DNA from 2 places in the Pseudoalteromonas sp. ABE4_541 genome. Region 1 is predicted to be linked to the other one. Evidence: predicted binding sites of a transcription regulator. Region 1 holds the regulator's gene; the other holds the start of a gene.
The links. Region 1 encodes ArgR, which controls arginine synthesis, uptake and breakdown. Its sites were predicted from a motif close to ANTGAATANNTATTCANT; they were not measured.
Positions count from the first base shown of each region.

Region 2: a site for ArgR is predicted at 1,652-1,669, ahead of ACW689_RS14330 (arginase family protein). Genes of this name have one in related genera too.

Region 1 covers NZ_JBSVEM010000002.1:199,374-204,074, reverse strand. The annotation lists gene ACW689_RS03565 (ABC transporter ATP-binding protein) at 1-747, shown strand, start outside; gene ACW689_RS03560 (Dyp-type peroxidase) at 773-1,693, shown strand; gene argR (transcriptional regulator ArgR) at 1,727-2,194, opposite strand; gene ACW689_RS03550 (hypothetical protein) at 2,293-2,418, opposite strand; gene mdh (malate dehydrogenase) at 2,451-3,389, shown strand; gene ACW689_RS03540 (peptidoglycan DD-metalloendopeptidase family protein) at 3,509-4,701, opposite strand, start outside.
Region 2 covers NZ_JBSVEM010000014.1:102,054-106,754, forward strand. The annotation lists gene udp (uridine phosphorylase) at 1-698, opposite strand, end outside; gene ACW689_RS14325 (DUF2189 domain-containing protein) at 854-1,633, shown strand; gene ACW689_RS14330 (arginase family protein) at 1,939-3,051, shown strand; gene ACW689_RS14335 (type 2 periplasmic-binding domain-containing protein) at 3,180-3,890, shown strand; gene ACW689_RS14340 (VF530 family protein) at 3,894-4,136, opposite strand; gene ACW689_RS14345 (DUF1496 domain-containing protein) at 4,161-4,451, opposite strand; gene ACW689_RS14350 (TIGR02647 family protein) at 4,563-4,701, shown strand, end outside.

The sequences.
Region 1 (4,701 bases):
GTGGCGCAAAATATCGCCTTTGGATTGGCAAAACTTGATAAAGGTGCACGCGCACAGCGTGTATCGCAAATGCTTGAACTAGTTCGTTTAGAAGGTTTAGAAAAACGTTACCCACATGAGCTTTCAGGTGGTCAGCAACAAAGGGTTGCTATTGCCAGAGCGCTTGCTTATCGTCCTAACTTGCTGTTGCTTGATGAGCCATTTTCTAACATCGATACTCAGGTGCGTTATCAACTCATTAGTGACATTCGCAGTATCATTAAAGATCAACAAGTGTCGGCTATTTTTGTCAGTCACTCTAAAGATGAAGCCTTTGCTTTTGCCGATAAGCTAGCCATTATGCACGAAGGTAAAATTGCGCAAGTTGATAACGCGCAATCACTATTTCAACGGCCAAAAAGTAAAGCGGTTGCTGAATTTTTGGGACAGGGGATTTACCTTGATGCGAAACGTTATAATGGTGCCAGCGTCGCAACGCACTATGGTGATGTGCACTCACTGATTGAGTTGCCAAATGAAACTGAATCTGGACAGATCTACGTCCGCCCTCAACATATAGAGTTGGTGAACGATGTCAAAGGGGATGTAGAAGTGCTACAGCAAAGGTTTGTTGGCACCGATTACGTCTATCATATAAAGGTGGCTGAGCAGCAGCTAGAAGTACCGGCACCCGCTGAACAAATATTAGATACAAATAAACCTGTCTCTTTAAAAATCAAAGCGCATGCGGTAAATTTCTTTTCTTAACAGCAGATGAATACAAGGATAAAGCATGGCGCAAGCACAATCAGGGGTCTGTGCTGAAGCAAATTTACACGGGCTACATTTGTTTTTTAATGTACTGGAAGGCCAAGATGAGGCTGTACGTGCTGCGCTCGCTAATTGTGAACGTCTACAAAACGAATTAAGTGACCGATTTTCTGAGTCAATGGTATCAAGCTTTGTGGCTATTGGTGCTCAGTATTGGCCACATATTTACCCTGAGTTTATACCTAGTGAACTTAAAAGCTTCCCCAATATCACCAGTGCTGAGCATGTCGTGCATAGCCAGCCTTTTGACCTTTTGTATGTCATTCGCTCCGATAGAGAAGATGTAAACCATTTATTTGCACAAAGTGTGCTACATATGTTGGCGCCATGTGTGGAATTGGTTGCTCATGTGAGGGGGTTTCGCTTTTTGGATGGGCGTGATTTTAATGGCTTTGTATATGGAGGTCATGGTCCGCATGGCCGATTCAAGCGCCAAGTTGCGTTAGTGAATCAGCCACAAAGTGCTGATGACCAAGGCAGCTATATTCATGTTAAGCGCGTCAAGTTTGATATCGACGCTTGGCAACGCTTGTCACTGGAAGATCAAGAACAATTGATGGGTCGTACTCGTTTAGACAATATTTTAATTGAGCCAAAGGAGCGCAATAGCCATGCTACACTTACCGAACTTAAAGATGAACAAGGCCAGCCTTTGCTGTTAGATCAAAGCATGCCATTTGGCGATGTATTTGAACAGGGTAGCTTATGGCTTAGTTGCTCTGGTTCCGGCTCTGCATTTGAGCGAGTACTGGCATCAAAACTGGGTAATGCCCAGTGCTACGACCCTTTGCTAGATTACAGTCAAGCTGATATGGGCGCGGCGTTTTTTGCACCGTCAGTACAGTTTTTAAATGATATGGCAAAGATGTGTGAACAAAAGTGATGCGAAACAGTAAAGTCTGTTTCGCCATGAGAGTTACACGTTATCAAATAGTGTTTTGACACGCTCTAAAGTTGCGTCAATTTCCGAGACCTTCGCGGGGGCAATAAAAATAGTATCGTCGCCAGCGATGGTGCCTAATACACCATCCGCAGTGCCTAAAGAGTCAAGCAAACGTGCGATTAATTGCGCAGCCCCAGGGCTGGTACGAATAATGATCATCATTTCGTTATGCATAATGTCGATAACCAGCTGGCGCAGAGGGCTTTTGGCGGTTGGTACGCCCATCTCCGCAGGTAAACAATATACCATTTCTTGTTTGGCGTTACGTGTACGTACCGCGCCAAATTTGCTTAGCATACGAGAAACTTTACTCTGACTAACATTATCGAAACCTTGTTCTTTTAATGCGTCAACAATTTCCCCTTGTGAGCCAAAGTTTTCTTCTTTTAAAAGGGCCTTAAAGGCTTTGATCAAAGCTTCTTGTTTTTCTTGCGGCTGCATAACGTTTCATTCATTTATTTAGCGAATAAATGGATTTTACACAAAACTTGGGGGTTACCCAAATTTTTGCAATATTACGAGGGGTTAACTGTAGGCTTTTATATGCTCAAAGTGAGCGTAAAGGTGAAAGTGACAAAAGCTTTACAACTATAGTCGAAAAAATCATGAAAATAACTCGGATTAATTTGTTTTTGGCGGCGCTTTTCATTATCTTTACTGCTCATTCAATTCCACCTTCAAATTATGGAGAATTCACATGAAAGTTGCTGTATTAGGTGCCGCTGGCGGTATCGGTCAGGCTCTATCGCTTTTACTTAAAAATGGCTTGCCTGCAGGCTCTGAGCTAGCACTATACGATGTTGCACCAGTTGTTCCAGGTGTAGCTGTTGACCTTTCTCACATTCCAACTGCAGTGAAAGTTGCAGGTTTTGGCGCTGATGATTTAGATGCTGCGTTAATTGATGCTGATATCGTGCTTATCCCAGCTGGTATGCCTCGTAAGCCTGGTATGGACCGTGCTGACCTATTTAACGTGAATGCGGGCATTATCAAAACATTGGCTGAAGGTATTGTTAAAAACTGCCCTAAAGCGCTTGTAGGTGTTATCACTAACCCAGTAAACGGCACTGTGCCAATTGTTGCTGAAGTATTCAAAAAAGCGGGTACGTATGAAGCTTCACGTGTATTCGGTGTAACAACACTTGACGTTATTCGTTCAGAAGCATTTGTTGCTGAGCTCAAAGGTGTTGATGTATCTGAAGTTAAAGTACCAGTTATTGGTGGTCACTCAGGTACTACAATCCTACCTCTACTTTCTCAAGTGCCTGGTGTTACTTTCACAGACGAAGAAGTAGCAGCATTGACTCCACGTATTCAAAATGCGGGTACTGAAGTAGTAAATGCTAAAGCAGGCGGTGGTTCAGCGACGCTTTCAATGGGTGCAGCAGCAGCACGTTTCTGCTTCTCACTAGTGAAAGGTCTACAGGGCGAAAGCAACGTTGTTGATTATGCATATGTTGCGGTTGAAAATGGTGATGCGCCTTACTTTGCTCACCCTGTACGTCTTGGTAAGAACGGTGTTGAAGAAATCCTATCTTACGGCGAGCTAAGCGCATTTGAGCAAAAAGCAAAAGAAGACATGCTAGAAACGCTGAACAAAGATATCCAAGAAGGTATCGACTTTATGGCTAAGTAAGCCTAAAAGATTTAAGAAGCCCGCCTATGCGGGCTTTTTTGTGTCTGTAATTTGTTGGCTTGACTGATAGGCACAAAAAAGGCCTCTAATTGAGGCCTTTAATCAAAACTAGTTATAGTTTACTTATTTAACGCCAATTGCAGCTCACGATTACGCTCAAGTCTTACTAATAGCTCTTTTGCAATGGGTTTGAACTTAGCAAGCTCTGACTTTGGTAGTGGTTCAGATTTTGGTAAGTCGACCGTTTTCGGATTACGGTGCACACCATTAACCAAGAACTCATAGTGTAAGTGTGCGCCAGTCACGCGACCAGTTGCCCCCACAGTACCAATTTTTTGACCTTGCTTTACTTTTTGACCTGCTTTAACCATGCGCTTATTCAGGTGTAAGTACTTAGTCACATACTTGCTGCCGTGTTGGATAAACACATAGTTACCGTTTAAGCGGTTATAGCTTGATTTAATGACTTTACCATTACCAGATGAGACAACCGGCGTGCCCGTACGTGCTGAGTAGTCAATACCTCTATGTGCTGTAACACGGCCTGTTACTGGGTGTTTACGGCGCGGGTTAAAATTAGAACTAATGTACTTAAAATTAACCGGTGCACGTAAAAACGCCTTTTTCATACTGCGGCCTTCAGGGGTGTAGAAGTTGCCATCGCTGTGGCGTATTGCGCTGTAACGTTCACCCTGATTGATAAATTCTGCGGCAATAATCTTACCTGTGCCAATTTCTTCGCCGTCAACAAAATGAGATTCATATATAATGGCAAAGCTATCGCCTTTGCGAATATCATTGGCAAAGTCTACATCCCAACCGAAGATGTCTGCAAAGTTCATGATTTGGCGCTCAGACAAGCCTGCACTGATCCCCGCAGTCCAGAAACTTGAGCGGATCTCACCGCCTGCAGACTTAGCAACAGTTTCAATTTCTTTGCTTTGTATGGCGCTGTCATATTGACCATCTTGACTACGCGTGACAAACAAAGTATCTGTCTTTGAAAGTACATACTTGAGCTGTGCAAGTTCGCCGTTTTCGTCTTTTGCAAAACTTAAAACTTCACCAGGGTGAATATTAGTGAGTTTGCGTGTTTCAGCGTTGGTATTTACCAATTGATGCAGTGTTTGCGCGCTAAAGCCTGCTCTTTTGAAAATAATTGCGAGGCTATCACCAGATTTCACTTCATGATCAATATAGCTATATTCAGTTTGCTTTGGAGCTTGCGGGGCATCCACAGCATTTAATTCGGTAATATGCTCAGGTGTTTCGCTGATTTTAACTGGAAGTTCATAGCGTTTTCCAACCTCAA
Region 2 (4,701 bases), on a different contig from region 1:
TTTGCATGATCAACAGTTGGGATCTCTTGTCGTGTTCTGTTCACTAATACGCCGGCCACACAGGCAGCCTTGAGGCCAAGAGCTGCACACATTGTGAATAACGTGGCAGATTCCATTTCATAGTTCATGACATTTAACTTTTGCCACTCTTCACAGCTTCCTTGAAATGCTTTGTTCACGTAGCCAGAGTAGGTATCGTAACGCTCTTGCCCTGGATAAAATGTATCACTGGAGGCAGTAATACCTATATGGTGAGTAATGCCCAGCTCAACACACGCATTGACCATGGCTTGTGTACAATGAAAGTCAGAAACTGCTGGGTAGCTTAGTGGCGCAAAATGCTGACTTGCACCATCCAAACGTACAGAGGCCGTGCTTACTAACACATCACCTTCGTTAATATGAGGTTGGATCGCGCCTGTTGTGCCAACACGTAAGAAGGTTTTAACACCCAATTGCGCAAGTTCTTCTACAGCAATTGAAGTAGATGGGCCACCAATGCCCGTGGAGCAGATCACGACTGGTTGGTTTTTTATCGTTGCTAGGTATACGTGAAATTCGCGTGTTTGTGCCAAGCAGATTGGATCGTTCAGTCGGTGTGCAATACGCTTAGCGCGTTCAGGATCGCCGGGTACAATAGCCAGAGTCGCACCGTTAAGTGCTTGTTTATCTAGCCCTAAATGAAATACCTTCTCCATAGTAAACCTTATTTTGTTCTAAAGCGTAATTTTGGTATAAGTGGCTTTAAAGTACAGGACAGATGTCCGTAAAAGCGCCCGCAATTGTTCATATACTTGCATCTTTATACTTGTTCTTCTAAACCTTAAGTGTAGCAACATTTAGAGGACACATTATGCCAGCATCACCACCTATTGATAAACACACTGAATTTGCACGCTGCTTTGAAAGTAATAAAATCAGCACCTTTGCAGCATTTCATTGGCTAGCACTCGCTTTTAAAGACATGACAAGGGCGCCAATCCTGAGCCTGATCTATGGCATCATTTTTACAATTATTCCTGCAACAATTATGTGGCTTGTGTATCAATCGGGAACTCACCTTGTGATTCTACCAGCGGTGGTTGCTTTTGCGCTTATTGGACCGGCCTTTGCCGCAGGCTTGTATGATGTTGCTTGGGAACTTGAAAAAGGGCATACGCCAACGTTACGTCACAGTCTCAAGTCCATGTTTAGGAACCCTGCGGGTGAGTGGGGCTTTGCTATTTTACTGATGGTGATCATGATTGTTTGGATGCGCTTAGCTGCATTAATACATGCGTTGTATCCAAATGTACCAAATCCAACCTTTGAGCAGTTGTCAGCGTTTTTAACGCTAGGATCCATAGTGGGGGGGGTTTTGATGATATCAGTATTTGCGATATCTGCATTCACGCCACAAATCATGATGGAACGCCGTGTTGATATTATGACGGCGGTTATAAGCTCTATGCATGCTGTTAAAACAAACGCGGGTGCCATGGTGGTATGGTGTTTATTAATAGTACTGCTTGTTTTACTTGGGTTTTTAACAGGTACCGCGGGCTTTATCATTATTATGCCACTACTGAGTTATGCAAGCTGGCATGGCTATATTGCAATTATCAAAACTAAGAAACCTCGAGGGTATGAGTAGATCTAACTATTCATAACTATTGAATATTAAACCACAGCAGTGATTTTGTCTTTGACTGCTGTGGTTGACTTTGTTTGTCACAGTGTTATACCTCCTGCATAAATCACTTATTCGTAGTGTAGCTCACATATAAGTTTTAACTTTTTTTCTCAACATCATGAATTAAAAGAAAATTTATTTTTCTGTGGAGAATTATTTTTGGCCTTAAGCATCGTGACGGACACAAAACCGTATGATTGGCCAAATATATGCTTTGAGCGGTGCACGCATGAATATGCATGAATTACTTTCTTTGGAGGTTTACTATGACAATCACAAAACAACAATTTCAAGATAAGCTGGCGCAGTGTTTGTGTCCTCCCGGAGATGGAGTGTTCACAGTTAATACCGCAAAAGAAAGAAAAGATGCGCTACGAACTAAACTATATGGTCAGACTGAGGGCGTAGATGAATTATGGAAAGCATCGCTCTCTAAAATTGATGAGTCTGAGCACAAAGCTGCAATTTTAGGGATAAGCTCAGATTGTGGCGGTGGTATCCTGCGTGGCGCAAACTGGGGACCATTATTTTTACGCTCCACGCTAATCGAGCAGCAGCCTCAAACTAGCGCGTTTGATTTGGGAGATGTTCGAGTTATACCGCATTTATTGCATGACAAGTACTTAAATGATGCAACCATTAGCAATTGCCAAAAGGCATTGTATCAGGACGAAAACTCGCAGTACCACGTATCGCCCTTGTCAATCACAGAAGATGTGTGTGACGGTTTTTATCAGCATTACCCTAATAAAGGCATATTTGGTATCGGTGGTGACCACTCAATTAGTTACCCACTGACTAAATCTTACTTAAAGGCTAAGCGAGCAGAGGGCAAACGTACTGCTATTATCCATTTTGACGCACACACTGATTTATTGGTTGAGCGCTTGGGTATCGACCTGTGTTTTGGCTCATGGTGTACACATATTTTAGAGTTCTTGCCTGCACCGCATCACCTTATTCAGTTTGGTATTCGTTCTAGCGGTAAAGATAAAACACATTGGGAGTCTACTTTTGGTGTGAAGCAGCACTGGGCGCACGAAATTAGGGAAAAAGGCGCAGATGCCATTGTTAAACAAGTGATTGAGCAGCTAAAAGCAGATAAAGTTGATGAGCTATACGTGAGCTTTGATATCGATGCGCTAGATGAAGAGTTTGCATCAGCGACTGGTACACCAGAAGGCAATGGTATGACGCCTGAAGAGGCACTCACTATTTTGCGAGCTTTACGTGATGAGTTCCCAATTACAGGTGCTGATATGATGGAAATAGCACCATTCACGGACAGCTCCCTTGCTGGACAAAGTAGCTCGGAAACAACGCTAAAAGAAGGCGCTAAAATCTCTGCGTTTTTAATTGATGCAATAAACAACGCATAATAGATTTGTTGTTGGGGTAGGCAAGGTGTTTAGCTTGCCTATTCTGGCAAGTATGTACTGCTTTTCTGTTCTAATAACTGTGATTGAGCTATATTTTTGTTGTTCACAAGGATACAGGCAGTTTTTGAATGCGCGTATGGTTAATGATATTTGGGTTGTTTACTTGCTCTTTGCAGGGGACTGGGCTCAATGTCTTAACTGAAGAGTTTCCAGACTTTCAGTATATAGACTCTCAAGGTAATTTAGTCGGCTCTGCGGTAGATAAGGTTCGCGCAGTATTACAAACAACCGATATAGATTATTCAATGACGGTAGAGCGTTGGGCCGTCGCATATAACGCCGCTCAAAGAAACCCTAATAGCTGTATTTTTTCCATTGCCCGCTCTGAGTCAAGAGAACCCTTGTTCGACTGGTTGTTTCCAATTGGCGGGTTTAGTGTTTCTTTCTATGGTCTTGAGTCACGAGACTATAATATTAAATCTTTAGAAGATATCAAGCGCTACAAAACGGCTGTCATTAGGCATAACTTTAGCCATCTTTATTTAAAAGAAAGAGGTTTTGTTGAAGGGCAGCATTTGCTGATTATATCAAGCTTCGACAAAGTGTTTGAGGTACTAGCAACCAGAAAAGGGTTGCTTGATCTTGTGGTTTTAAGTGATGTGCAATTTGAATTTAAAAGTAGCAAAGAGCCAATAGCTAAAAAGCTCAAGCGTATTTACAAGCTACCTGACTTCGGTTCTGAACTCTATTTTGCGTGTAATAAAGCACTTCCGAAACCGATAAAAAGCAAGATAATTGATGCATACAAGGCATATCAAGCATCTCAAAACAACCGTTAGCGATTACTTTTTGATTGTCGGCCATGTAAAACCATGAAACGTATCAAGATAGAGTTGTTCCACTTTTTCTCTAGCCCAAGGGGTCCGACGAAGAAATTTGAGGCTTGACTTCACACTTGGGTCATGGGTAAAACAACGGATATTGACTGCCTCGCCCATTGCAGCCCAACCCATTTCTTCTTCGAGCTTAATGAGCATATCTTCTAGTTTTACACCGTGCAAAGGGTTGTTGGGTTGCTGTGTCATTTTAAACTACCAATGTCAAAACGCTCATTTTACCCTGATTGTCTTTACTCGGTCCAGCCTTACAGGCTCACCTTGTTCATTGGCTTTGAGCCACACTAAACGGCTGTTTTCTTGGTTTTCAAATTTATAGCTGCATACAAACAATGTCTCAAACTGCTTTATCATTGCCCCTTCACTATATTGCTGGCCCTCATACCAGCAAATTCTTTGGGGATTTTCGAGTAATGCGATATTTCTATGATTCGAATCAAGCGCAAGTACGTTATTTGCTGCTACAAATAATACGCTAAGCGTAATAAATATAAGTGATTTCATGGCATAACTTCCATAGTTGGCTAATCTTTAAAGCGGAACACTTAAGTGCACGCTATGCATGACACTATATAGTTAACTATAACAAGATTAAAAAACAAGAAGGGGAAAGCCATGGCGTTTGACCAAGATATGATGGCAGAACTTACGTTACTAGCTAAATTTCCAAGAACGAGCATGCATCAAGGAATTAAGATCCACAGTAGCGCTGAGCGCAGTTTACGTGATGCTGCACAGAGACTGTATGACAAAG